Regions from separate parts of the Bacillus sp. JJ1122 genome, predicted to be linked through region 3. Evidence: predicted binding sites of a transcription regulator. Region 3 holds the regulator's gene; each other region holds the start of a gene.
What was found. Region 3 encodes Rex, which represses fermentation and respiration genes when NADH is low (regulators of the CRP and FNR family bind a similar motif). Its sites were predicted from a motif close to TTGTGAAATATTTCACAA; they were not measured.
Positions count from the first base shown of each region.

Region 1 (12,787 bases), on a different contig from region 3:
AATAAAATATTCCTGTGGCAAGACAATATTAAGGCATGATCATAATTAATGGGAGGTGCCACAATGGCAAAACGTAAAAAAGACCCTTCAACCATTGGACTGAATTCTCCACAGGTTGAGGGCCAGGGTACAACTACAAGCGAATCAGGCAGCAGAACCTCTTCGTCTTCACGAAAAAAGCAGAAAAAGGATTAAAAAAGAGACCTTTTAGCAGTAATCCAATGTCCAATTCGCTTTTACAGCCAAATTTACTGTTAACAAAGGGAAAGCATTAAGAAGACCCCCGGAAGTATCCGGGGGTCTTTATATTTCCGAATTAAGCGTACATTTCAGCGATTTGCTTTTGAAGTTCTTGGTTTTCCAAGTATTCATCATATGTCATTTGCTTATCCACAAGGCCTGCAGGAGTGATTTCCATGATTCGGTTTGCAACGGTTTCAACAAACTGATGGTCATGGGAAGAAAAGATCATTGAACCTTTAAAGTTGATCATTCCGTTGTTAAGGGCTGTGATGGATTCTAGGTCCAAGTGGTTTGTAGGCTCATCAAGTAGCAAAACGTTTGAACCTGATAACATCATTTTGGAAAGCATGCATCGGACTTTCTCTCCACCTGAAAGCACACTTGCCTTCTTCAGTACTTCTTCTCCAGAGAAAAGCATCCTGCCAAGGAATCCGCGAAGGAAACTTTCGCTATCATCCTTAGGTGAGAATTGGCGGAGCCAGTCTACCAAAGTCAGGTCGCAGCCTTCAAAGTATTCGGAGTTATCCTTAGGGAAGTATGCCTGTGAAGTTGTAATACCCCATTTGAAACTTCCGCTATCAGGCTCCATTTCACCAGCGAGAATTTTGAATAATGTTGTAACCGCAAGTTCGTTTTTTCCGACAAGTGCGATTTTATCATCTTTGTTCATAATAAAACTGATATTATCCAATACTTTTACGCCATCGATTGTTTTCGATAAACCATCGACTCTTAAAAGATCATTGCCGATTTCACGATCGGGCGTAAATCCGACATATGGGTATTTACGGGAGGATGGTTTAATGTCATCCAGAGAGATCTTATCAAGAAGCTTTTTACGGGAAGTAGCCTGCTTAGATTTAGATGCGTTTGCACTGAATCTTGCGATGAAGGCTTGCAATTCCTTGATTTTCTCTTCTTTTTTGCGGTTTGTATCCGACTGCATTCTTAGTGCAAGCTGGCTGGATTCGTACCAGAAATCATAATTTCCGACATAAAGCTGAATCTTACCAAAATCAAGGTCAGCAATATGTGTACAAACTTTATTCAAGAAGTGTCGGTCATGGGATACAACAATGACAGTATTCTCAAAATTAATCAAGAATTCTTCAAGCCATTGGATCGCTTTGATATCCAGATGGTTTGTAGGTTCGTCAAGCAATAGTACATCAGGTTTTCCAAAAAGAGCCTGTGCTAGAAGTACCTTAACCTTTTCTCCGCCGCCAATATCAGCCATTTTCTTATCATGCAGTTCTTCACCGATTCCTAAACCTTTTAAAAGGATCGCCGCTTCCGATTCAGCTTCCCAACCGTTAAGCTCTGCAAATTCACCTTCTAATTCGGCAGCTTTCATGCCATCTTCATCAGTGAAATCTGCTTTCATGTAAATGGCGTCCTTTTCCTGCATCACTTCATATAAACGGGCATGACCCATAATTACTACTTTCAGTACTTCAACATCTTCATATTCGAAGTGGTTTTGCTTTAATACTGCGAGACGTTCACCAGGAGTCAAAGATACATTGCCGGATTGCGGCTCGATTTCTCCAGATAGTATTTTAATGAATGTTGATTTACCTGCACCGTTTGCTCCGATCAGGCCATAGCAATTACCAGGAGTGAATTTAATATTAACGTCTTCAAATAGCTTGCGGTCACCATATCTCAAGCCTACATTTTGAACTGTAATCATTTATTTAATAGCCTCCATTAATATATATCCCAAAGATTATATCATGTTTGACTGCCAGTAGCGAATTCTTTTTCTGTAGCCGGTTCCAGAAGATGCGGGCATAATATTAGTGTAATAAATAAACTTAACATACAAAAAGAGTTTTTAATTGATTCAAAATGGGAAAAGGCGAGAGTAGGATAAATATGTTGTTAATAAAATGGGCCAGATTGAAGGATGAATAGATAGAAAGTAACAGCCATTTTAAAAGAGAAGAGTATAAAGATTGAATTAGTTTATGGTCGTTTAAAAATTTCTTTTACTATGTCAATTTTTTTGCTCGTTTTCACACATTTTTCATATTTTTCATGTAAAATAATAATAGACAAAGATGGAAAAAGGAGTTTTTGAAATGGCTAAAAAGCAGCTGGTTGATTTCGTTAACCGACTAAAAGAATCAGGGATTAAAGTCAGCTTCACTAAGCCAAAATCAGAATTTTTCTCCCTGCAAAAGACAGAGAAACATCCCACCACTGTAAATTCACACTAAACTAACCCGGCCATTTCGGATGATTGTGGGTCAATACAACAAGCTAGTCAACATCAGCCAATGCTGAAAACGGCCAATAAAAAAACAGCTTATTGCGATCATAGTAAATAAAAAAAGCGGTGTGCAAACACCGCTTTTTTCATATTATAATTCATCCATAATTGATTTGAATACTTTTTCCTTATCGAATTCTTCACCCATAGGGAATTTTTTTATGAATTTATTGTTTTCGTCAATTAAATAAGTAAATGTACTGTGCACGTAAAAACCATTGCCAGGATCACGGTATTGAAATTTAAATGTATCAGCTACCTGTTTGATTTTTTGTTGTTCTTCTAAAATATTTGCCTTATTTCCTGTGAGAAAGAGCCAATTCCCGTCATTCTCCAGTCCGAACGTGTCCATATATGTCCTTAATACTTCAGGGGTATCGCGGTAGGGATCAATAGTCACGGTGACAAACTGTACTTTATCGCCAAAGACTCCCTCTTGGACTAAATCTTTCCTCAGTAAATTCATCTTTTGTGTAGTCGTTGGGCATATATCAGGGCAGTGGGTATAAATGAACTCTACAAGTTTGATTTTTTTAGTGTGTTCCCCGAAAGTATAATTCTTCTCATTCATTGTAACGAGCGTAATGTCGTCTGGAATCTTAGCATTGGCATCCCTTATTAGGAAAAAGGATATGCCAGCTGTGATCCCTATTAGCACGATAAGTGAACTGATTATATATATTTTTTTCATAACACAAACCTCCCCCTTATAAGATATAAGAATCGTAATGAAAATCATATGGACATTGTGTGAACTATGTTAAATAGGAAAGTTTTCCAAAAATATATCACCTGACCTTCTCTGAAAAAAAATCTCTATTGGTCATTATTATCGGCCGAAGGATCCCCACCATTTCTGTCCTTTGTTTAACTTTATTTAAATGAAATATAAACATCAGGTCAACAGAGAAAATGTGAACATATTTTAATCCGCTTTTTTGATAAAGGTAATAGTGAAAACAAATTAAAATTGGGAATGCCATGAAACGTAAATATCTTGAATCTGGTTGACTTTACATTTTTTTGAAGTTATTCTAATGAAGAAGAGATTTTATTTATAAGGAGTATGTTTTATGTTAGGTGTCGTTCTTAACTAATCCGTTAACTTTATACGGTCAATCCGGAATATTATTAATCATGGCCTTTTAAAGGTTTATTTAGCCATGGTTCGGGATTGAGGGTTAAGAACAATGAACATAGTAAAGCATGCTGATATCCATAAGCATAAGCTGTGTACATGTACACAGCTTTTTTTATGGAAAAATGCTGGCGGAAGGATCGCCAGGCATTCTTTAAGCCGCTTTGGACATTGTTCCATTGCGGTTTTTTGTGTTCCATCTATACATTCATCTGCTAATCGGCAATCTTTACCTTTGGCTGGTATTAAAGGTCAATGTTGATTGGAGTGGAAGGCAGTCGATTGATGCGGAATCACCGGAAACACCGCTGAAAGTGAGTGCCTGGTGTGTAAATCAAATATAGTTTTATTTCAAGGAGGAAAATAAATTGAACGAACAAACATTTAATGTCCTAGGATTTAATAAGATCAAAGAAATGATCTCAAGCTTCGCTATGACAGAGCTTGGGCGCAAAAAAGTGAACGATATGCTGCCTTCTGTGAATGCAAAGCAAATTACCTCCTGGCAGAAGGAACTGGCAGAGGCAATCGAGATCCTGAAAATCAGTTCAAGCGTTCCAATTCATGGTCTTGAGGGTATGGAATTAGTCTTGAAAGGGTTCCATAAAGGGATCACACTTAGGCCAGATCAGTTAGTCATGCTATTGAATTTTCTGGAAACATGCAATAAAATACGCAGGTTTATGAAGGAAAAGGAATACTGCGCTCCGAGAGTTTCTTCGTATGTTTATGGAATTGAAGAATTGCCTGAGCTGGCAGCAGAGATACAAAGATGTATTCGAAATGGACAAATAGATGATTATGCAACTAAAGAGCTTTTAAAAATCCGTAAACAAATAGCAATTCAGGAGGAACGTTTAAAGGAAAGACTTAATCAGGTCCTTAAATCGGGGAAAGTCAGACCCTTTTTACAGGAGGCTGTCATAAGCCAGAGAAATGGAAGGTATGTAATCCCAATTAAAAAGGAATACAGGGGGAAAGTGAAGGGAGCTGTACTCGATACATCTGCTTCCGGATCGACACTTTTCGTTGAACCAGAAGAAATTGGGGCTTTCCAGGAGCAAATGGAATGGCTTTACGCTGAAGAACAGGCTGAGGTTGAAAAAGTTTTAATCTTTTTGACTGGTATGGCGGAAGGTAAAGAGAAAGAGATTCGCCTTGCCATCGAAACAATGGTCCATTATGATGTGTTATTTTCAAAAGCCAAGTATAGCAGATCAATTGATGCGAAAAGAGTCAATATATATGACGGTCCACTGATCATGTTCAAGGATGCCAGACATCCATTGCTTGGTGACAAAGCAGTCCCGTTAACGATTGAAATTGGTTCAGAATATCAAGCATTAGTTATAACTGGGCCAAATACTGGAGGTAAGACGGTTTCCATAAAAACGGCTGGATTGCTCGTCTTAATGGCCCAGTGTGGGCTGCATTTGCCTGTGGATGAGCAAAGTACATCAGGGATTTTTCATAAAGTCCTTGTCGATATAGGGGATGGACAGAGTATTGAACAGAATCTTAGCACATTCAGTTCAAGAATCGTCAGTATCATTGAAATATTAAAAGAAGCGAATGACAAAACGCTTGTCCTCCTTGATGAATTAGGTTCAGGCACCGATCCAGGCGAAGGTATGGGGCTGGCAACGGCCATTCTTGAAAACCTTAATAACAAAGGTGCAACCTTGTTTGCAACTACTCATTATAGCGAAATAAAAGAATTTGCCGATCAGCATCATGATTTCATGAATGGTTCAATGGAATTTGACCTCGAGACCCTTCAACCAACGTATCGCTTACGGATTGGGAAAGGTGGGGATAGCCAGGCTTTTGCCATTGCCCTAAAACTAGGCATACATCCAAAATTAATTGAAAGAGCTCATGAAATAACTTATAAGGAGCAAAAAAACTATACTGTCTTATTTGAAGATGACCCTTCTGCCTTAAAAGGGAGGGAACAGCAAATTATAGTGAATAAACATAAAAGGAGAGGACCTGCAGCAGAGAAAAAGGCAGTAACGCAATATAATATGGGTGATAGCGTACACGTATCCACAATGGCTGAACTTGGAATCATTTATAAAGGACCCGATGAAAATGGGAATTATATTGTCCAGATCAAGGGTGAAAAGATTGAGGTGAATCATAAGCGTCTCAAGCTTAATATTCCTGCAGCAGAACTATATCCGCCCGATTATGATTTCAATATTATTTTTGAATCAAAGCATAACCGTAAACTTCTGAACCAAATGGATAAAAAACATATAGATGGCACAGTTATAAATTATGATGCTTAAGTGGAGAAGCCCTTTTAACAGAGGGCTTTTTTTCATACTCTAACAAACATATCATTGTTGTTATTGCACTATGTTAATGTGCGAAAAGCGGTAGACTCCTTGAAAGTACAATTGTATTTCGCACCGAGATATAGAATCATTAAAAATGGGATCACCTGGAGATATAACCATCTCAAAAGAAAAAAACAGCCACGCGTTATATAAATCAGGCAACCATAATGAGGGGATTCCCCTACCTCAAATAGAGCTAAAGTCAGTTAAATGAATGGAGAGGGAATACAAAGACCATTAGAATTCAATAAGACCGGGATTGCATCCATATGAAAACGCTTCAGTTATTGTCAAAATTAATTCATGTCATCAACTATTAACAAAAGGCAGTTACAGGTATAAGATAAAGACATATTTTAATTGTGATATTATTCACAAATGGAGGTTTTTTCTTATGAATGTACAGCCTATAGACCAGGCAGTGAACACTGCACTTAAAAAGAGTGGCTATTGGAATGAATCAAAAACGAAGTATATGTTGCGTTCAGCTCTAGCTGGTGTATATATTGGTTTTGGAATTATAGTTTCATATCGGCTGGGGGAATACTTCTATGATTTGCATTCTCCAGGAACTCCAATTGTTAGCTCGATTTTCTTCGGGCTGGCACTTGTACTGATTTTATACGGAGGAGCAGAATTATTCACTAGCAATACGATGATGATGACAATTGGTACATTGAAAAAAGCAACAACATGGAAGAGTACGATTAAAAACTGGATTGCCTGTTATTCTGGAAATATGTTAGGGGCTATTTTTTTTGCTGTAATCATCATGCTTACAGGACTATTTTCTTCACCGGATAAATCTCAGTATATGATGGAGACGGTAAGCATGAAAATGAATACACCGGTTTATCAGTTGTTTTTCCGAGCAATCCTTTGCAACTGGCTTGTATGCCTGGCTGTATGGATTCCTTTGCATATAAAAGGAGATGGAGCTAAAATCGGTGTTACACTGCTGCTTGTCTTTGCATTTGTGGTATCAGGCTTTGAACATAGCATTGCGAATTTGGTTTTATTTTCGATTGCCCTTCTGATTCCGCATCCTGAAACGATCAGCCTTGCTTCAGGGTTGATAAACATAGTGCCTGTTACGATTGGCAACATAATAGGAGGAGCATTTTTTGTTGGTACCATTTATGTTTACCTTCATGCCAAACCTGCAGAGGGTATAAAAAGAAGCAGTATGATTGAGGAAAAAGCTGTTTACAGGCAAAAAGCTTTATAAAAATGAAAATAAAAAATCCGCGGATTTCCGTGGATTTTTTTTGGCTGTAATTAAATCATTTAAAATAATTTAAAATCCATTCCCCAGCCAATCCTCCTAAATATACTCCAACAATACCAAGTACTCCGGCAAGAACAGGTGGTGCTGGCAACGGCAGTTTTAAAAACTTGAAAACAACCCCGACTAATAACCCGGCAAGTAAACTTAACACAACTTCTTTCATAAAATCACCGCCTCATGTAGTAAAAGTGAAAAATTTTTAATTTAGTGAGCAGACGTCTGATCACTTCGAAGCAACATTATTTTAACATGACAAATATCAAATGAAAACGCTTTATTTTTTCTTTATTATCCTTTTATTCAAATAAACTATTCTTATATTTAAATAGTGGTAAAATATAACTCTACAATATGTAAGTACGGAGGATATTAATGGAAACGCGAGTTAAACGAGATATTTATTCGATGCAAGGCTTCTATCTTTTTGTGTTTTTTGGATTCGGAAGTTTGTTTCCTTTATTGAGCGTGTATTTAAGTGAAGTTGAAAAATTGAATGGATATCAAATAGGAATCATTCTGTCCATCGGCCCTGTCATCATGATTTTCTTTCAGCCTTTTTGGGGCATGATTTCAGATATGAAAAATCTTCATAATAGACTGTTGACTTTAACAACCCTGATAACGGGAATTGCCGCACTCGGATATCTGTTTTTTGAAAGTTTCTTCTTATTCATTATCGTAGCAATCATCCTTGCAATATTTCAAAGTGCCATCATCCCTTTGTCTGATAGTATTTCGTTAAAATATACTAGCAAAGCTGGCGTGAATTATGGGAATATTCGCTTGTTTGGCTCACTTGGCTTCGGTATTGCTGTTTTTATAATGGGGAAATTATCAGAATGGAATCCTCAGGTGATTTTTTATAGTTTTTTTATAACCTTGCTGTTGGCCGCAGTTCTTTCTGTTAAAATGCCAAAAGAAACTGCTGAAGCACCTGCTAGAATGCTGTCTGGTATGAAGGAGTTAATGGGAATGAAACGATTCCTCGTATTCCTGGCTGTGACATTCTTAATTTTCGGGCCAAACCTTGCCAATAACTTTTATTTTAGCTTATTTGTGGAGGATAGAGGAGGAACATACACAGGAATTGGAATTGCATTTCTGATCGCTGTGTTATCCGAAATTCCTTTTATGAGAGTGGCAGGCGGTTGGATCAGGAAAGTAGGGTTGCTTCAGGTAGCTTTAATTGCATCAATAGTATCATTAATAAGATGGATTTTTTATTTTACTGAACCAAGTTTGTCTCTTATATATTTTTCGGCTGTCATTCAAGGATTATCACTAGGATTATTTATTCCGGCAGGGCTGCAATATATTAGGGAAATTACACCTTCTCAAATGACTGCAACGGCTGTGACATTTTACTCTGCAGTAGGCAATGGACTTGGGAATTGGTTTTTCACTTTTATTGGGGGCATAATATTTGAGGAATTTACTATCTATGTAGTGTATTTGTTTTTCGCTCTCCTCACTTTAATAGGTGTTCTTTTGACAGTCTGGCTTTTACAGGATCATAAGAAAATGCAATTCCAAACCGGCAGCAGATAAAAATAAACCCCTTCATTTAAGAAGGGGTTTATTTTTGTGTATAAATTGATTTACTGCCTTTATTCACAAGGTAAAGAATTCCTAAATGTTAAATCATTTTTTGTAATTTCTTGAAAAATATATAAGCATTTGTGGAATAAAGAAGAGGGTTTAGCAGGTGTTATGTGATTTTACAGTATGATTTTGACTTTGATATCAAAAAATAACCATTAGTCCGGAAAGGAGGGAGTTTGATGGACATGGGAGAAAGCAAGAATACTGACCTTGCAGGCCGCAATTACGATACTTCAGACTACAAGCGAAATGATGAGCTTTCCAATGGGCTTGCAGTAACACATGAACAGGCAAGTGATAGTTACACTGAAGGTGAAATCAGCGGAAAGATTGAACGGAAATCTGGAAACCAAGATGCTGTAGCGAGAAGAGGATATCAATAAGAAACGAATACCAAACTTGAAGTGAGGAAAGCATATGTCACATAAAGGCGATTTCCAATCAAATGGAGATCAATACAAAATGCCAGAAGCGCTAAAACAAAAAAAGGATTTTGTTTACCGAGTTGGGTATACTGCCAGCACTGGTAATCAAACAAACAATAAGCATGAACCTGGGAAAAGATCCGATTTATAAAAGAAAGACAGACACTGGAAAAATAATTCATAAGTATGCTTTAAAATAATATAATCAAAAAATTTTTCATACAAGAAAAGCACACCTCGACGGGTGTGCTTTTCGTTCCATAAGGAGAGAAATAGAATTTGTCGATTTAAAGCTTTCCGCGTCTCATTACTTTGTTGGGGGTAAGGAAGCCTTTCTTTAGATAGACAAATCCTCCTTTGAGTGCAGAGCCAAAAATGAGTTTAGATGATGCAGATAAAATCTTCATCAGCAATTCCTCCTTTTTAAGATGGCTTGCAATATTCGTTTACCCAAATTCGCGTATGCAAAACATGGACTTATAACGGATGGGCCTTCATGCAAAAAGACTCTTTTCAGGAAAACTTTGTTTGCTTTGATAAGCTTTTGGATTGCCTGAAGTTGAAATCCTCAACTGACTGCAAAAGCTACAATCATTCGAACAGCCTAATAAAAAAATCCCCAGCACAAAGCTGAAGAGAGAGAATGCAGCCTGCTTTAATGATAAAAGGGATCTGATGCGTCTTGATAAGCTTTTTCTGCCGCTTCGTGTGAGGTGAAAAGGGCGTCATCATCTTCTATGACATGAAAGGTTTCGTTCAGAAATAGAGCAAGAGAATTTGGGTCTTTTGGGTGCGGAACAATTTCTGCTGCTTTTATGTTGGAAACGGTTGGAACATGTGGGTTCCTATAAATAACATATACCTCATCACCATTTTGTAAATCCTTGGGATTAATCATATCCAATTCTAATTACCTCATTTCATCGTTATAAATTTTCATTTTGCTGCTTTATTTCATCACCAGTAAGTAGTATGTTCCCGGCTTCAATATCCCGATGCTCATCAACTGATCTGCCGGGTACAAATCTTTGATTAGGTGTGTCGTTAAATTTCAGTGTATTATTTTCATTCTGGATATTATTGTTTTTGTTAAATGACATAAAAGTTCACCCCCTGATAAATTTATTTTTTGTATTATGAGAAAAGGTTATACTTATCTTTTCAAACGAGGATTACCTATAAAATTGACACCAATTAGACATAAGTAACAGGTTTTATAACGAGAAGCGGGTGGTATAATAAAAGTGTAAAAAGAATTGCTTAACCTCTTAGGAGGCTCAACCAGGGTGTTCGTTTCGTAGTGAACGAGGAAAAGGTTTATTCCTACAAGGGCTTTTTGTAAGCGCTTTACCTTAAGCGGAAATAACAAAATCGCTCTTAAAAGATTCCTTCTTAATGTTTGTCACTAGGTTAATATTCATTCTTTCGTAAAGTCTTGATCAGAAGGGTAAAAGCAGAACATCAGCTTATTCAGTAAAGGTACGCTGGAATGAAGCTTTTAACCAAAAGAAAACGAGGTAATAAATACTTCATCTTTATAACCGTTTTTGGAGATAGACTTAAATTACAATGATTAAAATCATTAACGAAAGAAGAATAAAAACCTAAAGCAGCATTGTTTGAATCTTATAAGAACACAGTCTCAATCCTCGATTGCTGGCTGTATGGGATCTTTTCAATATTTCCGTAGGTAAAAGCAGCCTATAAATTATCATGAATAGGAATAATGAGTCTCTCGGTGATTATACCGAAAAATGTGTTTGTAAAGGGTCTTCATAAAATCAGGGAATACCTTTTTATGAAAAGACACCTTTAATGCGGAACAAACACACATCGGCTATAGTAATCTGGATTTTACAACTCAATAGTTCCAAAGTGTTTTGGGCTGATGATGGTTGGGTCTCCTAAGATGTTAAAAAGAAGCTCCGAGTTGGAGCTTCTTTTTTTGACTAAACTGTCACAAATAAATAAATAAATAAATAATTAGCGTCTGAAAGATCAAAAAAAAGTAAGATAGGACCATAACAGCTTCAGAAAATTTAAATAGTCTTCAATAAAGCAGATAGAAACTCAAATTTCTTGATGAGGGAAAATAAATAGTGTCAATACTGTTATTATTAAAACACCAATCTTCGTTGTTGAATATGCAGCTTTACTTAAAGATATGCCTTGATGCCATTTTTAAAAGCTTGCTCATCATTATTTTCAATTCCATGCAAGGCTTCTTGTAATGCAAATGTGCTTTTATAAAACATTACTCTTTCTTTAATTTCTTCCCCTCCAGGATACAAGCGTATGCACTGTTCGAAGAATTCTTCACCGTAACTAGATAAAAGACCTGCGAAATCATAGGCTGGATCACCAAGCCCCGACGCTCCAAAGTCAATAATCCCAGATATCTCAATTTTTTCAACTTTCCATAATATGTTGGAAGCTCCAAAATCCCCATGAATAAGAGTTGTCTTAATATCCCTTGACTTTTCTTTTTCAAAAAATGACTCAAACGCAAAAGACACAGTTTCCTTGGACGAATTACTCATATACGGATAAACTTTATTTTGCAGTCTTGCTAACAGGATTTTTATTTCGCTAAGAGGATTTTTTTCATCTTGTTGTATAACAGGATGTAGAGCAGCGATAGGAATTGAATGCAGATTGATTAAGAAGGAAACTAGCTGGGATGCCAATTTTTTTAATCCTCGATGAGGCACACCTTTCAGATCCCTTTTCCACATAGGTTTCCCTTCAAGCAGCCTGTACCCAGCAAATACCTTACCAGCTTGCTTGATATCTAGTGAAGTGTATATTGGAGAGGGAATAGCAGCAGTAATTTTACCTTCTACTATTTTTAATAGAGATACTTCTCTCTCAAGATTTCTAATGCCATCATCATATTTAGGAAAGCGGAAAACAAGTTGGTCATTAATTATAAGTACGTCATTATTTTGACCGAAATTATTTTTTTCGTACTTAACGATTTTCAATTCAGGGTAGACTTGCATAATCCGGTCGGCTAAAAGTTCATTATCCATTACTAAAACTCCTTTATATGTATGGATAAATTATACATAATCTGTTGAGAGAAGTCTTAAAATTTCAGTAAAAAAGGCACCTTCTCTCAAGGTGCCTTTGCTTAAATTTAAGACTGATCCTACTCCTCTTTTTTAGATAGACACCGGTCGCATTCCATTAAATAAGATTCTGCTTGTTCATGCATTCCTTCTCCGCACTCAGGGCAAACCTTTTTTGGTAAATTACGAAAAAACTCAACTGGACTCATCATAATTTGTTTTCCTCCTTTTATAGTACAACTTAATTTTTATATAACCTGTTATAGTACAGTATAAACATAAAAAAAGAATTTGTGTAGACTTTTTTTAAGAAAACTTAAAAATAGGTTTTTGTTCCTGTTTTAATAAAAGGGAGGATTTTAAAAGTTTAATGCTTTTAGCGAATTCGGGAAGTTTGAAT
Region 1 is NZ_JBALQL010000006.1:19,350-32,136, reverse strand. It holds gene V7201_RS03800 (YuzL family protein) at 64-195, shown strand; gene V7201_RS03795 (ABC-F family ATP-binding cassette domain-containing protein) at 317-1,936, opposite strand; gene V7201_RS03790 (hypothetical protein) at 2,328-2,465, shown strand; gene V7201_RS03785 (SCO family protein) at 2,610-3,209, opposite strand; gene V7201_RS03780 (endonuclease MutS2) at 4,025-5,950, shown strand; gene V7201_RS03775 (formate/nitrite transporter family protein) at 6,396-7,229, shown strand; gene V7201_RS03770 (XapX domain-containing protein) at 7,285-7,452, opposite strand; gene V7201_RS03765 (MFS transporter) at 7,662-8,837, shown strand; gene V7201_RS03760 (YozQ family protein) at 9,071-9,274, shown strand; gene V7201_RS03755 (hypothetical protein) at 9,309-9,467, shown strand; gene V7201_RS03750 (transcriptional regulator SplA domain-containing protein) at 9,972-10,214, opposite strand; gene V7201_RS03745 (hypothetical protein) at 10,243-10,416, opposite strand; gene V7201_RS03740 (phosphotransferase family protein) at 11,473-12,348, opposite strand; gene yhfH (protein YhfH) at 12,468-12,602, opposite strand.
Region 1: the regulator Rex is predicted to act here: its motif matches at 6,362-6,379, upstream of V7201_RS03775 (formate/nitrite transporter family protein).

Region 2 (12,787 bases), on a different contig from region 3:
GGCAGTTCAGGCTGAAAAATCAGTTTTTTGTAGAAAAAAGTGACATGATGATTCTGCTGTATGAACCTGAAAAAGAAGGCAGTCCCAAGTTTATGTATGAAACAGCAATAAAATTTGGAGAAACAAACGAGTATGAAGTAAGATTGATTACTATGTATGATCTTCAAATGATTGTTGAAGAAGAACAATTAAGAAACCAGGGATTTTAAAGTGAATTGAGTTATAATATGAAATTTTGATTTGGGTAAATGAACTTGTTAACCTTAACTGTTGCTATCCGCTCCAAACAACAGGCGTAAATTCAGTATTGACCTATAAAAGAGCCAAAGAAAAGAGTAGTAATTGTTATCATCCTTTTTCTACCTTCATTTGGAAAAGATTTTTAATCTAAAGGCTGATTTTCAATATGTGAAATATGGTTACTATGTTAAATAATGAGGCTTACGAAAAGAAAAATTGACAAATCGCTGTGTTTTTGAAAAAATAAATTAGACGATAGGGGTATATTGAGGTGAATGGAATGCTATCCGATAAATTACAATTAACTGCTAAAGATATTTTGGAAAAAGAATTTAAAACAGCAATGCGTGGTTATAAGCCAGAAGATGTTGATAAGTTCCTTGATTTAATTATCAAAGATTATGAATTGATGCAGCAGGAGATAGAGGAATTGCAACAGGATAATCTTCGCTTGAAAAAGCAGCTTGATGAAACGTCTCGCCGGCCAAGTACGCAAGCAGCAGGCACTACTAATTTTGATATTCTTAAAAGATTGTCAAATCTTGAGAAACATGTATTTGGTGATAAACTCTACGATTAAACCAGTTTCTGCTAGATTATGAAATGTATTACCATTGCATTTGATGTCAATATTAAATATAATACTTCATGAAGCTGTTAATAACGTTCGGGTAATCGCTGCAGTTTTGCTGCAGAGGAAAGTCCATGCTCGCACAGGCTGAGATGCCTGTAGTGTTCGTGCCTGGCCAATTCATAAGCCAGGGCAGCCGGGGTCACACTCGGTTGACGGCCGGGAAAATGCCTAAGTCGGCAACGATATGGCATGAATACCTATAAAAGTGCCACAGTGACGGAGCCTTCTCAGAAATGGGAAGGGTGGAACGAGGTAAACCCCACGAGCGAGAAACCCAAACGATGGTAGGGGCACCTTCTTGGAGGAACTCAACGAAGAGAAGGACAGATGATTCATCATCTGTAGATAGATGATTACCACCTGAGTACGAGACTCATGGTCGTTTGCAGTACAAAGGTACAAAACATGGCTTACAGAACGTTATTAATGGATTTGTATGAGTGTTTATTAAAGCCCTCCTTTTGCAAGGAGAGCTTTTTTTATGTATATTTAATGGTATTGGGCATTTTAAGCATAGGTTACATACGAAAATTATTTTTGATATAAGGGTGAAATTATGAAGAACTTTGATTTGATCGCGACTTCTGCAATGGGGCTAGAAGCGATTGTTGCCAAGGAAGTACGTGACCTGGGATATGAATGTGAAGTTGAAAACGGCAAGATTACATACAAGGGAGACGCACTTGCAATCGCTCGCAGCAATATGTGGCTTCGCACGGCTGACAGAGTAAAAATTAAAGTAGGCGAATTCAAGGCCTATACTTTTGATGAATTATTTGAAAAAACAAAGGCACTTCCCTGGGAACAACTTCTGCCAGAGGATGCAGAGTTTCCTGTATCAGGGAAATCAGTGAAATCAAAGCTTTTCAGCGTTTCGGATTGCCAGGCTATCGTGAAGAAAGCGATAGTTGAGCGATTGAGAACCCAGTATAAAAAAACAACGTGGTTCGAAGAAAACGGTCCATTGTTCAAAATAGAGGTCGCCCTCTTAAAAGACGTCGTAACGCTGACAATCGACACAAGTGGAAGCGGGCTCCATAAGCGTGGCTACCGTACAGATCAGGGTGAAGCCCCGTTAAAAGAGACACTGGCTGCAGCCTTGATCATGCTGACAAACTGGAACCCTGATAAACCATTTGTTGATCCATTTTGCGGGTCAGGCACAATTCCAATTGAAGCAGCTTTGATTGGCCAAAATATCGCACCAGGCTTCAATCGTGAATTTGTATCTGAAGGATGGAACCTGATACCGGAATCTATTTGGGAAGACGTCAGATCTGAGGCAGAAGATTTGGCGAAGTATGACCAGCCTTTAGATATAAGCGGAATGGACATCGATCACAGAATGGTCAAGATTGCAGAGGAGAATGCTTTCGAGGCAGGGCTTGGTGACCTAATCTCCTTCAAGCAAATGCGTGTCCAGGATTTCACGACAAGAAAGGAATACGGGGTTATTGTTGGCAATCCTCCATATGGCGAGCGAATTGGTGAGAAAAAAGCTGTGGAGGAAATGTACAAGGAAATGGGCAGGACATTTGCTCCTCTTGATACCTGGTCCATCTATATCCTTACATCAAATGAAGACTTTGAACAAATTTATGGAAAACCAGCAACAAAGAAGCGAAAGCTTTTCAATGGATTTATCCGGACAGACTATTACCAATATTGGGGCAAGCGTCCGCCACGGGTTGATAAGTAAAACGGTTCTTTTTCATGAAAAATCATGTTAAATAAGAGAAGCCGCCTCCATCAGGATGCGGCTTTTCTTGATTTTGTAAGTTATTGTATCTTTTAAAGCTGAACGTTGATGGAAGTGTTTAACTAGCGAAAGGTAAATTAGGTAAAGATTGATGCTGTTCATCTTGTTATATAGCGGGTATCTCAATGAAAAACGTGAACTCTGTGTAAGCGAGCCTCCATCTTTCTTGTGAATGCTTTTATATTTTTTTAGCTTGTTCTTCTGGAATAATTTTTTTGATTGGCGAATAAAATACATTTATCTATGAAAGATTGGAGGGATGGCAATGAATTATTCTTTTATTGATTTCCATAGAATTTCAAAAGCACTTACTTCAAGCTCTGAAGCTTTAAGAAATGAAGATGAAGCTCAGATTGCCGATTTACAGGAAGCAGAAAATAACTTTCGCCAGGCATTGTCATTTGGCCTTTCAAACCTCAAATAAATACAAAAAAACGCTTGATTACGCAAGCGTTTCTTTTTTTGGCTTTTTACAATCCTTGAAGCATCCTTTTTCCATCATCCGTCATCATATCCGGTGTCCAGGCAGGCTCCCATGTTAATTGAACATCGGCTTGATCAATTTCTTCCATACCAAGAACGCAATATTTGATTCCGCTTGCGATGCTGTCATGGAGTGGGCAGCCGGGAGTGGTAAGGGTCATCAGAATTTTGGCACTGCGTGGTTCTGGTATGTCAATATCATAAATTAAGCCTAAATCAACCACGTTAATATTTAACTCTGGGTCAATTACTGTTTTTAAATTTTCTCTGATTTTCGTTTTTAACTGAGTCATTAATAATTCCTCCTTATTTTTGTATCACTTTGGTTACTGTCATGCTGAATAATACCGCTGCAGTCAATAACAGTCCCTGGCCAAGATAAAATAAATTCAAAAAATCAGCTGCGAATGAAATCATGAGAAAAAGGGTTCCGGCAGTAAAAATGATGAAAAGCGGTATGGCCATTTTCTCATCCATCATATCCTTTAAGGATGGGACCTTTTGTTTTCCGATCTCTTTGCTGTATTTATGTGTCCACCATAGAAATGGAACGATTTTGTACAAGTAACCAATTATGCTGAAAGCAATCCATGCAATTAAATATAAAAAAAGGAGAGGTCCGGCCAATTTAGGAAGCAAGCTCGCTGCACTGCTTACAAAAGCTAAAAAGTGGATAACAGCCCCCCAAACAATTGCCAGTAATGCGAACATGAATGGGCGGTCCAGTTTTTTCTTCACACGCTTCTCGATTATCTTTTTTATATGCCATGTAAAGAATATAAAGCCACTGAACAGCAGGAACGTTCCTGCTATTTGAAGCATGTGGCTGTAAAGAGTAAATGATAAAATCAATGCCATAATGCCAGACATATATACGGTGAAAATATAAACTGCAGGTTGCATTGAATAACCGTGAGAAAGCGAGAACATCGGCACCATTTTATAGGAAAAGCCAAAAATCAAAAGTGTAAACCAGCCAGCAGTACCAAGGACTATATGACTTTTGAAAATTTCCTGGTAATGGCCAGAAGCAAATCCAGTCTTCAAACTTAGGACAAGCAAGATTCCAAGTGTGACAGTCGCCAGCAAGGAAACAAGCGCGGTACCAACGAACAAAGTGAGTATATTTGGTTTAGCCTGGCTTTTAAGCGTCATGAACATCTGGATAAGGAACATTAAAATCCCTGTTAAAGTAAGGATTCCAGGAATCAATGCATCTTGCGGCCTAATGTATAAAGTAGCTGCGAATGCTGCAATCCCCATAGCGGTCACGAAAAATTGTGCAAATCCAAATTTTTCATTCCAGATAGGAGTCAAGAATGCAACAGGTACAAGCTGATACAAAGCGCCCATGGCGACCATTAAGGCCCATCCTAGTACAAACAAGTGGGCAGCAGACCAGATAGCTGGAATTCGGTATGTCCCGGATATTAACTGTTCCCCGTTAAATAATAGGAGAAGCTGTGAAAGAACCATGGCGAACATGCTAAAAGCAATAAAAGAGAAGGGCAGCTTGATATTTGTTTCATTTCCGTTGCTTTTGTTTAACATGGTGATCACCCCGCTTTTGGGGAAATAGTAACTTTATAGCTCCCATCGTCCTGCTGTTCGGTCAAATAGATATATCCAAGTTCATCTAATTGTTCAAATAGGAACATCGGCCTGCGATCATTTATGATTACAAGTTTTTGCCCCTTATCCAGATCTTCAAGTGCTGCCAGTGTTCTCATCATAGGCTGTGGAGGTTCTAGTCCCCGGTTGTCGAGTATCATCCTATTTCCCTCCTTTTTTAGTAAAAGTGATTTTATAATGCTTTGCAGCAATCTTTTCGGCTTCATGCTCAAAGCCTTTAGCCTTCATGACTCCATATAAAGGAACAGGCTTAAATGGTGCGTGGAGAATGAGAATATCGTTTAATTGCAGCTCTGAAATGGCCTCCATTATTTTTTGAAAGGGTTCCAGTTTGTTATTGATGTCCTCTCTTACATCTAGTTCAATCGTTTTCTGTTGCATTACTCTCAGCTCCTCAGTAAATTCATCTATTTAAATGATATTGATTTTCAATTAGTTCTTCTGTGACGTGCATCACTTAACAATTAAGAAAATCTTTTTCGTAAATAATTAGATGATAAAAAAATTTAGGTTTGGCTTTGACTGAATCTTGACGAGGAATTCGTAAAAGAACATATTAAAATAATTCTTGATGCAACTTTTCATGGTCGATTAAATAGCATCCATCGTCATCCACACTGAGGTAATCCTTCTTCTTTAAATAATTGATAGTCCTGCTCACTGTTTCACGAGAGGTTCCAATCATATTAGCAAACTCTTTATTCGTAAAATGGGTCGTCAGTTTAAATCCATGCTTCATTTTCTCACCATTTGTCTTACAAAGGCGGAGCAGCAGCATGATGATTTGCTCATACGTATTATGCAGAATCTGCTCTTCGAGTCTTGCCTGGAGGTCTACGATTTTCTCTCCCAGCACCTTGAACAATTTAATCGATAATAATGGGTAAGCCACAAGAACTTCCTCGAATTTGCTGATAGGGATAACTATCAGCTGTGAATCCTCCATTACCTCTGCATGTGCAGGATATACTCCCTTTCTGAAGAAACCAGCGTGTGGGAACATCTCACCAGTTTCAAGCACTGAAACAATTTGTTCACGTCCCGATGAATCGGTTTTATAAATCTTTACTTTTCCTGAATTGATAAAAAAAACCCGATCCAGAGTATCACCCTGCATAAATGCGTACATTTTATTTTTATAAAACCTTGGCTGGGCAATTTCAACGATTGTATCCAATTCCTGAGCTGATAATTCCTTAAAAATAGGTACTTCACTCAGCTGCTGCTTGATTTGGGATATATGCATACTAATCTGCTCCTCTACCTTCAATTAAGTTTCTACTATGATTTTATCAACCCAACAAGAAGGGCAAAGTGACCTGAATCATATTTTGAAGATTTTTTGAAAATTATTCTCATTCCTGTGGGAAAAATCACACCAAGTAGATGCGGTACTTCACAAAAAAATCATTCGATTGCTTTTAAAATGATGGTGTAAATCAAAAAGGAAGGGGATGTATGGAAATGGAAATCCAGCATGGGACATCCACAAAAGCAGTGGTCAAGAAGAATAGGAACTCACTGTTGAAATCCGTACTCATAATTACATTATTACTTAGCTTTACAGTGCTCCTGACAGGGGGCTACTGGATTTTTAAAGAAATGGCTCCACGGCCGCTTGAGGTAACAAGCGAGAAAGGGGAAGTAATTTTAACGAAAGAAAGCATCATGGGCGGGCAGGCTGTTTTCCAAAAGTATGGTTTGATGGATTATGGTACCGTTTTGGGCCACGGCTCTTACATGGGGCCTGACTATACAGCGGAAGCGTTGAAAATATACACAGAAGGAATGCAGGACTTCCGATCACAGGAAAAATACGAAAAGGATTTTAAACAATTAAGCAAGGATGAACAAACAATCATTCGTGACAATGTAAAGAAGGAAATGCGTGAAAACCGATATGAACCAGATACTGACAATCTTGTTCTAACTGATGCTCAGATTTACGGGCATAGTAAGGTAAGAGAATTCTATCGTGGTATTTTTACAGAAGGAGACCACTGGGGACTCAAACCCGGGCTGATTCAGGAAAAGCACATGCCGGCAGGGGATCGAGCTTGGGTTTCAAAAGGGGACCAAATTGAACAGATTTCAGATTTCTTCTTCTGGACTGCATGGCTTTCCAGTACTGAAAGACCTGATGATAAAATTACGTATACCAATAACTGGCCATATTATGAAGACGCAGGCAATACAATGTCATTCTCAGCCGTTTGGTGGAGCGGTGCCAGCGTAACCATCCTGATATTATTTGTCGGAATTATTTTGTATGTGTTCTATCGTTACCATCTTGGAATGCAGGAAGCATATGAGGAAGGGAAGTTTCCAAAATTAGATTTAAGGAAGCAGCCATTAACAGCATCACAATTAAAAACAGGTAAATATTTTGCTGTAGTGTCGGTGCTGTTCTTTGTCCAAGCGATGTTTGGGGCTCTTCTTGCACACTACTATATCGAACCGGACAGTTTCTTCGGAATGAAGTGGATCCATGATATCCTTCCATTCAACATTACGAAAGGTTTCCATCTGCAGCTGGCGATTTTCTGGATTGCAACAGCGTGGCTTGGAATGGGTATTTTTGTCGCACCGCTTGTAGGGGGGCATGAACCAAAACGCCAGGGCTTATTGGTCGACATTCTGTTTTGGGCTTTGGTAGTCCTTGTGGCTGGCAGCATGATTGGGCAATGGCTTGGCGCTAATGGCTATCTTGGAAACAACTGGTTCCTCTTAGGTCACCAAGGCTGGGAGTATCTCGAACTGGGACGCATCTGGCAGTTCATTCTTGCAATCGGTATGCTGATTTGGCTGTATATAGTTTATCGAGGAATTAAGAGCGGCTTGAAGCGGGAGTCTGATAAGGGCGGCTTGATCCATCTATTGTTCTACTCGGCCATAGCAGTTCCAGCGTTTTACTTCTTTGCCTTCATGATCAATCCAGGAACGCATTATACATTCGCTGATTACTGGCGCTGGTGGATCATCCATCTATGGGTAGAAGGAATATTTGAGGTGTTCGCAGTTGTTGTCATCGGTTTCTTAATGGTCCAGATGAAGCTTGTTACAAAGAAATCAACTGTCAAAGCATTGTATTTCCAGCTGATCCTGCTAATGGGAGCAGGAGTGATCGGTATCGGACATCACTATTATTACAACGGTTCAGCAGAAGTCTGGATCGCCCTCGGCGCAGTGTTCTCAGCTTTAGAAGTCATTCCATTAACACTGCTGATTTTAGAAGCATATGAACAATATAAAATGATGCGTGATGGCGGAGTTGACTTTCCTTATAAAGGAACATTCTGGTTTTTAATATCTGTAGCAATCTGGAATCTTGTAGGGGCAGGGGTACTTGGCTTCCTGATCAATCTGCCTGCTGTCAGCTACTTCGAACATGGTCAATTTCTGACTCCTACCCATGGTCACGCCTCAATGATGGGTGTATACGGAATGTTCGCAGGAGCAGTGTTAGTCTACTCATTGCGGAATATTGTAAAGCCGGAGAAATGGAGCGACAAGTGGATAAAATTCATTGTCATCATGCTGAATGTCGGGCTCGCTGGCATGGTATTCCTATCGCTGCTGCCAGTTGGATATTTGCAGATTAAAGAAGCGTTCTTCAACGGTTATGCAGCATCCCGTTCAGCACAATTCCTGCAGCAGGATACAGTGCAAACGCTGCTGACACTAAGAGCGATTCCTGACTCCATTTTCTTGATTGGAGTTGCAGCCCTGGCGTTGTTCAGCATCAAAGCGTTGTTCAATCTTCGCAAGGTAACTCATAAAGAAGAAGAGTCTCTGCCAGTAAAAGACCTGTCCGTAGACGAGGACTAAAAGGGAAATCCGCAAAGCACAAGCTTTGCGGATTTTTCATTGTGGTTCTGATCTTTCTTTTTCTTCACACTCAAAACAAAGGACTCTGCCATCTAGTGTATGAACACCATTCAAAAAACCGTCCAGACAAAAGATTTCCTTGCGACATTGCTCGCAGCTGCCTACAAGCTCCTTCATAGTCATCGCCTCCTAATAATATAGTTCGGTTTTTAAGGAGAAATCTCCTTGTTATATCAGATTGATTCTATGTGCCCGATAAGAGGTGTGGGAAGGAAAAAGGTAACAAAGAAGCAAGAATGCATTTCCTGCTAATTTAAGTATTCAATAGTTTTAATGATTAACAATATCATAGCAAATCAGTGACCACGCTCACTTCATACGTAATCGGTAATTTCTATAATAAAAATGTAAAGATTATAAGCTACAAAAAGGAGAGAGTAAAATGACTTTTAGCGTAATTATCAACGTACCTGACTATGCACCAAGGGAAAAGCACCCAACTATATTTCAAAACTTTGATGCGTTAAAGCCTGGGGAATTCATGCAGATCGTCAATGATCATGATCCAAGGCCGCTGCAATACCAGTTTATGATGGAACGTCCAGAAGTTTTCTCATGGGAGTATCTGGAAGAAGGACCGGAAACCTGGCGCGTCGCTATTGGGAAAACTAAATAAGCAATCTGGAAAATACCTAATTATCAACCAAACAACAGGCATGCCTGTTGTTTTTTTATTTTGCGCTGAAAAAGTTCAATGTTATTAAAAGCATGTGAATTGGAGTGAATACGCTTGATACCTGGGTGCTATATGTACGCGTAAGACCGAGGTGAAATGCGCCCCTCGTGAGGGTTTATTTGCACCCCGTAGGAGTGTCAGCGAACGCCACCTGGAAAGGAAGCGTCTTGAACGGAAATCAACAGTTAAGGTTATCAGGGTCATTAATTTAGGCAACATGGTATCTCGTTAATACCCTATATTCAATCCAACTTAAAGTTGTTAAAGTTGCAATATAAACCAATTAGTCTTTTTTATTTTTCGTAAACCAAAATATCAGAAAAGTATGATAAGATGAGTGAGAAAGAGAAAAATGGGGTGAAATGGATGAATGAAGCGAATCAAACAGAAAAGCAATTTTTGGATTATGTGAAGAAAATGTCTGCCTATGGAGAGGCGCTTTCTTTAATTTATTGGGATTTAAGGACTGGAGCTCCGAAGAAGGGTGCAGAACAGCGTTCAGAAGTAATTGGTGTCCTGTCATCGGAATTATTTAATATGTCGACTTCAGAAGAAATGGCTGCATACATAGCGAAACTATCAAATGAAACTAGTCTATCAGATATCACCCGCAAAACTTTGGAAGAGTGCAGAAAAGACTATGACCGCAATAAGAAAATACCTGCAACAGAGTACCGGGAATATGTTATTCTTCAATCCAAAGCTGAAACAGTCTGGGAAGAAGCGAAGGAAATGTCTGATTTTGAAATGTTCAGGCCTTACCTCGAAAAATTAGTAGATACGACCAAGAAGTTCATTCAATATTGGGGTTCAGAAGGAAATAAATATAATACGCTGCTTGATATGTATGAGCCAGGCGTAACAGTTGAAGTGCTTGACAAAGTATTTGGCGATTTACGTGAAAAAATCGTACCGCTTGTCCAGCAAATTTCACATTCAACAGAGAAACCAGAGACCGAATTTTTATTCCAACACTTTCCGAAAGAAAAACAGAAAGCTTTTAGCCTGGATATCTTAAAGCAAATGGGCTATGACTTCGATGCGGGAAGATTGGATGAAACGGTGCATCCATTTGCGATGGGTCTAAATCCTGGTGATGTAAGAGTAACGACAAAATATGATGAGTCCGACTTCAGGACAGCGGTATTCGGAACGATCCACGAAGGTGGTCATGCCCTTTACGAACAGAACATTTCGAAGGATTTGATCGGTACACCGTTGAGCTCAGGAACATCAATGGGCATACATGAATCTCAATCGCTTTTCTATGAAAACTTTGTCGGCCGTAATAAATCATTTTGGAAACATAATTACAGCTTGCTCCAGCAATATTCAAACGGACAATTTTCCGATGTGGAAATAGAAGATTTTTATCGTGCGGTCAACGAATCGAAACCAAGTTTAATCAGGATCGAGGCAGACGAGCTGACGTATCCTCTTCATGTAATGGTCAGATATGAAATAGAAAAAGGGTTATTTAATGATGAGATCGAGGTAAAGGACCTGCCGCAAATATGGAATGATAAATATGAGCAGTACCTTGGCATCAGGCCGGATAACGATGCACAGGGTGTACTTCAGGACGTACATTGGGCAGGCGGAAGCTTTGGGTATTTCCCATCGTATGCATTAGGTTATATGTATGCTGCCCAGTTTAAAAATTCGATGCTTAAAGATTTGCCGAACTTTGAAGAATTGCTTGAAGAGGGTAATCTTTTGCCAGTGAAGGAATGGATGACTGAGAAAGTTCACCAGCACGGAAAAATGAAAAAGCCGCTCGAAATCCTTACAGATGTTACGGGTGAAGGACTTAATGCTAAATATTTAGTAGATTACTTGTATGAAAAATATAATAAAGTTTATCATTTAGTATAATAAACAATGATGGCAGTGTACCTGCCATCTTTTCTGTGTGGTGTACGTATGTATAAGAAATTGCCTTATTTAATGATTGCTTTCGCTGCTGCAATGTGGGGCTTGATTGGCTTCTTTGTTAAAGGTTTATCAGATGCAGGTTTCAGTGCCATGGAAATCGTCACAGTTAGGGTGGTGACTGCCGCTGGCATTCTCGTTCTTGTCGGTTTGGCAGCTTACCGCGAACATCTTAAGATTAATATAAAAGATTTACCTCTTTTTATCGGGACTGGGATATTGAGCATCGTCTTTTTTAACTGGTGTTATTTTACGGCAATTGAGCTAATGAATATTCCGATTGCCGTTGCGTTGCTTTATACTTCGCCTGCATTTGTGGCAGTGCTGTCTTTTATCTTCCTGAAGGAAACAATTGATCGAAAGAAACTGATCGCGATAGTACTGACGATAATAGGTTGTACACTCGCTGCTGGTATCACTGGCCAGGAAGGAGCATCCTTTTCTGCTGCGGCCGTTCTGATTGGTCTTGGGGCAGGATTTGGTTATGCACTTTACAGTATTTTTGGAAAGGTGGCCCTTAGGAAATATCATCCTTTTACTGTCACACTGTATACCTTCCTTGTAGCTGCAGCAGCTCTGATTCCTACTACCGGTATTGCTGGCAAGGCGAGCATTTTGTTCAACGGCAGTACGTGGCTATTTGTCGTTGGACTTGGAATATTCCCTACAGTTCTCGCATATTTTGCTTACTCATGGGGACTGGAAAGAACAGAAAGCAGTACTGCAGCAGTTGTTGCTACACTTGAGCCTGTTATTGCCACTTTGCTTGGCGTAATAGTTTACGGTGACCGACCGGGAATCCTGCAGCTGATTGGCTCACTGCTGATTGTCATATCCGTAGTTGCTGTAAATATATCACTGCCAGCCAGGATACAAAAAAGCACTTCACTATCTGATTAGTGAAGTGCTTTTTATATAATCCCAGCCAGCTGGAGTTGACCAAGATACTAGGGCATTATTTTCCTAGAAGAACTTATATCCCTTTGATCCAATTGGTGCATTCTGAATCATGTCAATGAACGGAATCGTATAAGCGAAAAGAATCAATAAGACTGTAATACCAATCCACAGTTTCCAGTTTTCAAATACCATCGGAGTTTTTTCCGCTGCGTCAGCAACTTCTCCAACTGGGAATTCCTGTTCACCTTTAGGTGCAAAGAATGCAAGATTGATGAAGATATAAAGCATCAAGATAATGCCAAGGAACAGGATAGAACCGCCGACTGCCTGTGCAACCTGGTAGGGGATCCATTCAGCAGCCTTTTCAGCTCCGCCATATGTTGAGAAGGATGAACGGCGAGGGGCTCCAATTAAGCCAGCTGCGTGCATTGCCCCTGACATGAAGGTCATACCGATCGCCCAGACAATAGCTTGGATAATGGCTAACTTGTTCATTGCCTTAGTCAGGACTCTTCCTGTTAAGTGCGGAATCAGCCAATAGGAAATCCCAAAGAACGTCAAGACTACAGATGTTGCAAGTGTTAAATGGAAGTGTCCTGTTACCCAAATTGTATTATGGACGACCTGATTCAGTTGATGGGAA
Region 2 is NZ_JBALQL010000006.1:208,703-221,489, reverse strand. It holds gene V7201_RS04815 (DUF1273 domain-containing protein) at 1-209, shown strand, start outside; gene gpsB (cell division regulator GpsB) at 521-820, shown strand; RNA gene rnpB (RNase P RNA component class B) at 904-1,292, shown strand; gene V7201_RS04800 (THUMP domain-containing class I SAM-dependent RNA methyltransferase) at 1,431-2,573, shown strand; gene V7201_RS04795 (hypothetical protein) at 2,899-3,057, shown strand; gene V7201_RS04790 (metal-sulfur cluster assembly factor) at 3,104-3,409, opposite strand; gene V7201_RS04785 (hypothetical protein) at 3,423-4,667, opposite strand; gene V7201_RS04780 (DUF2249 domain-containing protein) at 4,673-4,888, opposite strand; gene V7201_RS04775 (DUF2249 domain-containing protein) at 4,890-5,129, opposite strand; gene V7201_RS04770 (Crp/Fnr family transcriptional regulator) at 5,305-5,994, opposite strand; gene V7201_RS04765 (nitric-oxide reductase large subunit) at 6,213-8,576, shown strand; gene V7201_RS04760 (hypothetical protein) at 8,613-8,753, opposite strand; gene V7201_RS04755 (DUF2249 domain-containing protein) at 9,019-9,252, shown strand; gene V7201_RS04750 (carboxypeptidase M32) at 9,679-11,187, shown strand; gene V7201_RS04745 (DMT family transporter) at 11,236-12,144, shown strand; gene V7201_RS04740 (b(o/a)3-type cytochrome-c oxidase subunit 1) at 12,208-12,787, opposite strand, start outside.
Region 2: the regulator Rex is predicted to act here: its motif matches at 5,195-5,212, upstream of V7201_RS04775 (DUF2249 domain-containing protein).

Region 3 (7,714 bases):
CAGCAAGAATGTCGTTTTCACGCAAGATCAGGTACTCAGTTCCCTGGTACTTCACTTCTGTACCTGCGTATTTTGAGAAGATAATGCGGTTGCCAACTTCAACTTCAAGTGCCACGCGCTCTCCGTTTTCAAGGACACGTCCTGTGCCAACAGCTACGACTTTACCTTCTTGAGGTTTTTCTTTCGCTGTGTCGGGTAAAACGATACCGCTTGCAGTTTTTTCTTCAGACTCAACAAGCTCAATAATAATGCGATCACCTAATGGCTTGATCAAGTGAATCAACCTCCTCAAATATATGTAGATTAGTTTTTTATTAGCACTCTCCTCAATCGAGTGCTAACACAATTTCTATATTAATGAATCTCTATTTTTTTTGCAAGCATGAAGTCCAATTTTTTTTATAAATTTTATATAAGGTTCCATGCCAGAAATCCAGTGACAGCAAGGACTATATTTCGTTCCCTTTCTCCAATGTCCGACAGCAGATTTCTTCAAATTTTATTATTAAGCTTGTTTAAAAAAGACCACCTTAAAGAGTATGCGGCCCCCGCGGAAATTTAACCAATTATTTTAAGCAGCATCCTGCGATTTGAACTTTCAAGCTGCTTACTAGTAAAATGGAGAGATAACATTGCGGAACTTTTATCATATTAAAACGTATATAAAGTCATTACGTTTTTGAAAAGGCCTAAAAGGAGTTTTTCATATTGAAAAAAGAATACTGGTACATTATCATCGCCTATATCGTCATGCAGCTTTCAAGCCTGGTCGGCATTCCGCTCGTAGCCTTTATAGGTAAGGGTATGGGCAAAAGCCTTAAGGAAATGGAAACCCTATCGATTCCTTTCTGGCTTGTCATCAGTTTTACCCTTACATTGATCATCGTGCTGCTTATTTTACGGAAAGAATCCAAGATGCAGGCAGATTTGCGCGGAATGGCATCGCCAGCAAGCTCGGCTGCCTGGGCCGTTGCAGGGGTATTCCTGGCATTATTGGCTCAATCCTTTGCAGCCAACATTGAAAGGCTGCTCGGAATCGAAATGGGCTCTGAAAATACTCAGGAGATCATCAACCTCATTGAGAGCTTCCCTGTTGTGATTCTTGTCAGCTCGATCATCGGGCCGATTTTGGAAGAAATCGTCTTCCGTAAAATTATCTTCGGAAGCCTTCATAAGAAAATGAACTTCTTTTTTGCCGCATTGATCAGTTCAGTGATTTTTGCGCTTGCTCATATGGAGCCCGAGCATGTCATCCTTTATTCGGCCATGGGCTTTACCTTTGCATTCCTTTATGTAAAAACTAAGCGCATCATCGTTCCAATCATCGCCCATGTCACAATGAATACGTTCGTTGTCCTGCTTCAATCCGTATTCAGGGAAGATATCGAGAGAATGATAAGAGAAGCAGAAAAAATTCAAAGCTTTATTGGGGGACTTTAAGTTATGAAGCAATCGCCTTTATTTTCAGGCATTGTCTACATCTTGCTAGGCAGCTTGTTCACCTACTTCGCCATCCAGAATGTCAGCGAAACCGGATGGGGATTTTTCACTTATCTCCTCGTTATGCTCGCGACCTTCGACTTCGGTTCCGGCATCCGGATGATCCTGCTCCATCTCAAACTTAAACAAATCCAGAAAAAATAGCCTCTTCATCCCGAAGAGGCTATTTTTCATATCATTCTTCTGTGTCTGTATTGGTCGGATAATGCTTTAGGAAATAAATTAATGATTGCAGTTCTACAGACAGGTCAATATGGTGAATCCTGATGGAGTCCGGTACATTCAATCGTGCAGGCGTAAAATTCAGGATTCCCTTGATATTCGCCTGGACTAATCGGTCGGTAATAGGCTGGGCTACCGCAGACGGCACGGTAAGGATGGCCACCTGTATGCCTTCCTCGACAACTTTTTTGTCCAGCTCATCCATGTGATAGACAGGCACGTCACCCATAACGGTGCCTACTTTTGCCTCATCCACATCAAAAGCTATTTCGATTTTCGTATTATTATTTTTTGAGAAATTATAATTTAAAAATGCTGTTCCAAGATTTCCGACCCCGATCAGTGCTACTTTGGTCAGCTCGTCCTGATCAAGTGTCTTTCGGAAAAATGTCAGGAGATAATTCACATTGTAGCCGTACCCCTTTTTACCTAAGGCTCCAAAATAAGAAAAATCCCTTCTGATTGTCGCTGAATCCACTTTTACCGCTTCACTTAACTCTGCAGATGAAACCCTTTGTTTACCTGAAGAATGTAAGTTCAATAAGAAACGGTAATAAAGCGGCAAGCGTTTTGCGGTTGCCTGCGGAATTTTCATAGGTTCGTTCATCATTCTCCATCCTCCACCCAATCAAAATTTCTATTTAAGCTTCTCTTCTCTCTTAAAATCGCCATTTTTCCCGCCGGTTTTTTCGACTAAATACGTCTTGCCGATCACCATGCCTTTGTCAACGGCCTTGCACATATCATAAACAGTCAGCGCACATGCTGAAGCTGCTGTTAACGCTTCCATTTCCACCCCTGTATTCCCTTTTGTTTTAACAGATGCGGTGATATTTAAAATATAGTCATTTCCATTTTGCTCCCAATCGAAGCTAAGGTCAATGCCTGTTAATGGAAGTGGATGGCACATTGGAATGATTTCCGACGTTTTCTTGGCCGCCATGATGCCCGCTACCTGTGCAACTGCCAGTACATCCCCCTTTTTCATCTTATTTTCTGTGATTCTTATATATATATCTTCATTCACAATTATGCTTGAATGGGCGATTGCCGTGCGGACCGTCACATGTTTATCACTGACATCCACCATTTTTGCTCTGCCTTCTTCGTTAAAATGCGTAAATTCTGCCATGTTCATGCTCCCTTCAAACAAATGATACACTATTTTCACAAAGTTGTGTGTGAACTTTGTTGCTGAGTTCACAAATTCCTTGTCATTCCTTGTCTTTGGTGGGTCTCATATATTGCCGAGCGTATGTGAATGGGTTACACTATCTCTAAGGCAATAGAGGTGAATAATAATGATACTATTACAAGTTAATCAGCTGACAAAATATTTCGCTGCTGATCTTATTTTATCGAATATAAAGTTTGAAATACAAACCCATGACCGTGTTGCCTTAGTCGGCCGCAACGGAGCGGGTAAATCGACTCTGCTGAAGATTATCGCCGGGCACGAGGCGCATGACAGCGGCGAAATCATCCGTCCTAAAGGGACGACAATCGGGTACCTGGCACAGAATACTGGTCTCGAATCCGAAAAAAGCATCTGGGAAGAAATGCTTGGCGTTTTTAACCATCTGCATTCCATGGAAAAAGATCTGCGCCGGCTTGAGGAAAAAATGTCAGACCCTGACATACTGACAAACCAGACTGAATATGACAGAGTTCTCAAGGAATATGATCTTTTGCAGGTCCAGTTCAAGGAGCAAGGCGGTTATCAATATGAAGCCGACATCCGCTCCGTGCTCCATGGCCTGAACTTCCATTCCTTTGATTATTCTACAAAAATATCCACATTAAGCGGAGGCCAAAAAACAAGGCTTGCTCTAGCTAAGCTCCTTTTGACCCGCCCGGATATTTTAATTCTGGATGAACCGACAAACCACCTTGATATCGACACTCTTTCTTGGCTTGAAAAATACCTTCAGGGTTATGATGGCGCAATCCTGATTGTTTCCCATGACCGTTACTTCCTTGATAAAGTCGTTAATCAGGTATATGAAATTTCCCGCCATCAGCTGGCAAAATTTCCGGGGAACTACAGCTCTTACTTAAACCAAAAAGCTGAAAACTACGAACGGGATATGAAGCTTTTTGAAAAGCAGCAGGATGAGATTTCAAAGCTCCAGGACTTCATCCAGCGAAACCTTGCTCGTGCTTCCACTACTAAAAGAGCTCAAAGCCGCAGGAAACAGCTAGAAAAGATTGACCGGATGGACAAGCCGCTTGGCGATGAAAAATCCGCCACCTTCAGTTTTCAGATTGAACGCCAAAGCGGAAACGATGTCCTTAAGGCTGATTCACTCGCTGTAGGATATAGTAATGACGTCGTTTCGGAAAATATCTCCTTCAATCTATCTCGCGGCGATAGCACTGCCTTAGTTGGACCAAACGGTGTCGGCAAATCAACCTTGCTAAAGACAATCGTTGAAAAGCTCCCTTCGATCGCCGGAAGCGTCCACTATGGTTCAAACGTATCGATCGGTTATTATGACCAGGAACAAGCTGAGCTAAGTTCAAATAAAAAGGTACTAAACGAGCTTTGGGACGAATATCCACTTAAGCCGGAAAAAGAAATTCGCACGGTTCTCGGCAATTTCCTCTTCTCAGGCGACGATGTATCAAAAATCGTTTCAACGCTCAGCGGCGGTGAAAAAGCACGTCTGGCACTCGCCAAGATGATGATGCAAAAATCCAACTTCCTGATTCTGGATGAGCCAACGAACCACTTGGATTTGGACAGCAAGGAAGTGCTAGAGAATGCACTGATCGATTACCCGGGCACAATCCTTTTCGTTTCCCACGACCGTTATTTTATAAACAGGATCGCCACAAAGGTCATTGAGCTCGACCGCACTGGCGCTACCGAGTTCCTGGGTGATTATGATTATTACATCGAGAAAAAGCTCGAACAGGAAGAGCTGAAAGCACTCGCAGAACAGTCAGCAAAAGCTTCAAGCAGCGCTGTAGATTCTTCTAAACAAGACAAAAGCTCCTATCAGCAGGATAAAGAATCAAAGAAGCTGGAACGCCAGCGCAAACGGCGCATGGAGGAAGTGGAAGCAGCGATCGAGCAGTTGGAGCTTGAAGTAGCTGAATACGAAGAACTCTTATGTGATCCTGATGTCTTCCAGGATCACGAAAAAGCAGCCGATATTAACAGCAAAATTGAATCGGCCAAAGAGAAGATCGATTTATTGATGGAAGAATGGACAGAGTTGGCTTAAGAGAGTACAAATAGAAGAGTATGTGCCGGGCGGCGAGATGTCGCCCGGTTTTTATTTGCATATAATAGTTCTATTCTCTGTCACTGGAAAGATCCTTTTGCGTTCGTCAATATATCGGGTATTTCGCCAATATATATAAATTTTCGTCTAATATATTGGATTTCCGCTAATATATTGGGTTTTCCGCCATTATAACCTCCACTATCGCCAATAAATGAGATTACTTTGTCCAAGATTTGTTAATATCAGATGCTCAACTATTTTATTCAACAATTAGCATTAGAGGTTTTGAGGGAGCACGATTGATTTACTAGATTTTTAATAAAAAAACCTTGTCATTTAATAAAAAATCTATATTAATCCACAAAAAAAGTCCCAGATGAATTCCGGGACTTTTTGTTCACAAAGTTATTCACATAAGAAAGATTGATTTATGGCTTATCCAGAGACTTTTCCACATTATCCACAAAATAAGCGTAATTTATCCACATTATACACAGAAACACACAAAATCCAACAAGATATCCACAAGAAAATCAGAAAATTTATTTTTTACTTCCGACTATCGTTGTGGATAGTTATCTCTAAACCTGGATTTCCGTTCAAAGTTAAACCCGCACGCTCACCTTTTTCAAAAAATACACTACCAGCAGCGGCAATCATCGCTGCATTGTCTGTACACAATGACAATGGCGGAATGACAATTTCCACATCAAGTTCAGCAAATGCCTTGGACAGAGCCTCTCTAAGTCCCTTGTTTGCTGCAACCCCGCCAGCAAGCAGTACTTGTTTAACTCCATACTGATTCACAGCTTTAAGAGTTTTAGTCACAAGCACATCAATGACACTTTCCTGGAAGCTTGCTGCTAGCTCAGCAGGGACAATTTCAACTCCACGCTGCTGGGCGTTGTGCACAACATTGATGACGGCAGATTTCAAGCCGCTGAAGCTGAAATCATACGACCCTTCTTCCAGCCAGGCACGCGGCAAATCAATCGTAGCCTGTCCTTCCTGTGCCAGCCTGTCGATATGCGGTCCTCCCGGATATGGAAGATTCAATGTCCGTGCGACCTTGTCATAAGCTTCACCTGCTGCGTCATCACGAGTCTCGCCAATAACCTCGAAATGGCCATGCTCTTTCATGTACACCAGCTCGGTATGCCCGCCAGATACGACAAGAGAAATCAAGGGAAACTTCATCTCCGTTACAAGACGGTTCGCATAGATATGACCGGCAATATGATGCACTCCTACCAACGGGATATCATTTGCGAACGCCAAAGCTTTCGCAGCATTGACTCCGATTAACAATGCCCCCACGAGTCCAGGTCCTTCTGTCACCGCAATGGCATCCAAATCCTTTATGTCAATGTTAGCCTGAGCTAAGGCTTCTTCCAATACAATCGTTATCTGCTCAACGTGATGGCGCGAAGCAATCTCCGGAACGACCCCACCGAATCTCTTATGACTCTCAATTTGTGAAGCCACCACATTCGAGAGGATTTCCCGGCCATTTTTCACTATAGAAACAGCAGTTTCATCACAGCTCGTTTCAATTCCCATTATTAATAGATCTTTTTCCATTATAAATTCACCCACATTACTAAAGCATCTTCCATATTGTCTGTATAATATTGCTTTCTTAAAGCACCTTCTTCAAATCCAAACTTACGGTATAAATTCTGTGCTCTTTCATTGCTCACCCTGACCTCTAAAGTGATCCTTACAGCTCCTGATTCGCGCGCAGTCTCTATGATCCTGCCCATTAGCGACTCACCAAGCTTCATTCCACGGTAGTCCGGTAAAAGTGCTATGTTTGTGATATGTGCTTCATCTACGATAATCCACACACCGCAATAGCCAACTACCTTCTCATCGACTTCTGCAACTAGATAGTGCGCAAACTGGTTCTTCGTTAATTCATTGTAAAAAGCTTCCCTGCTCCAAGGCGTCGCAAAAGAATGAATCTCTACCTCTATTACATCATCAAGATCCTCAATAGTCATCTTACGGAAAGTTATTGTATTATTCATTTCATCTTCCCACTTAATTATTATTCTCTTGTGATTTCAGCCAATTGGCTTCTGCTTCTGCCATGCGAATATAGTTAGGGACAAATGAATGAAGATCGACACTCTCTTTATCCCTTCCTAATAACGCCAGTTCTGCTGGCCGTGGATTAAGCTCAGTGCTTGCTGCAAAAACTGCCTTGTCCCCAAGCTCCTCTTTAATCACATTTTCATGTAAAAGCAAATCGTTACTAGTAAATAAAATTCTGCTGTCCATTTCATTAAGCGTTCGGACCCAGTCTGCTGACATAACCAGCTGGTCCTCTTTTACCGTTTGTAAAACTTGATGTTCAAACTTATATAAACCTGTATAGATTTGTCCTCTCCTCGCATCAAAGAAAGGTGAAACATATCCATCAAAATATCTTCCTGCAGAAGCAGCAGCTGTCTCAAGACTTGAAACGCCTGACATAGGAATCTTCAACGTCCATGCAAGCGTCTTGGCAATCGTCACTCCTATGCGCACGCCTGTATAGGATCCAGGCCCCTCAGCAACAACAATCTTCGATAAATCTCCTGGCTTCATGCTGCATTCATCCATCAATGTCTGAATGGCAGGCATCACTCGAACAGAATGATTCTTCTTTATATTTGAAATGTACTCGCCCATCACGGTGTCGCCATCCAAAAGGCCAATCCCCAGAACATAATTGGACGTATCAATCGATAATACCTTCATTTAAAAAATCTCCT
Region 3 is NZ_JBALQL010000028.1:16,023-23,736, forward strand. It holds gene groES (co-chaperone GroES) at 1-274, opposite strand, end outside; gene V7201_RS16950 (CPBP family intramembrane glutamic endopeptidase) at 709-1,440, shown strand; gene V7201_RS16955 (YdiK family protein) at 1,444-1,644, shown strand; gene V7201_RS16960 (redox-sensing transcriptional repressor Rex) at 1,676-2,332, opposite strand; gene moaC (cyclic pyranopterin monophosphate synthase MoaC) at 2,360-2,854, opposite strand; gene V7201_RS16970 (ABC-F family ATP-binding cassette domain-containing protein) at 3,024-4,952, shown strand; gene tsaD (tRNA (adenosine(37)-N6)-threonylcarbamoyltransferase complex transferase subunit TsaD) at 5,505-6,536, opposite strand; gene rimI (ribosomal protein S18-alanine N-acetyltransferase) at 6,536-6,985, opposite strand; gene tsaB (tRNA (adenosine(37)-N6)-threonylcarbamoyltransferase complex dimerization subunit type 1 TsaB) at 6,999-7,700, opposite strand; gene tsaE (tRNA (adenosine(37)-N6)-threonylcarbamoyltransferase complex ATPase subunit type 1 TsaE) at 7,701-7,714, opposite strand, start outside.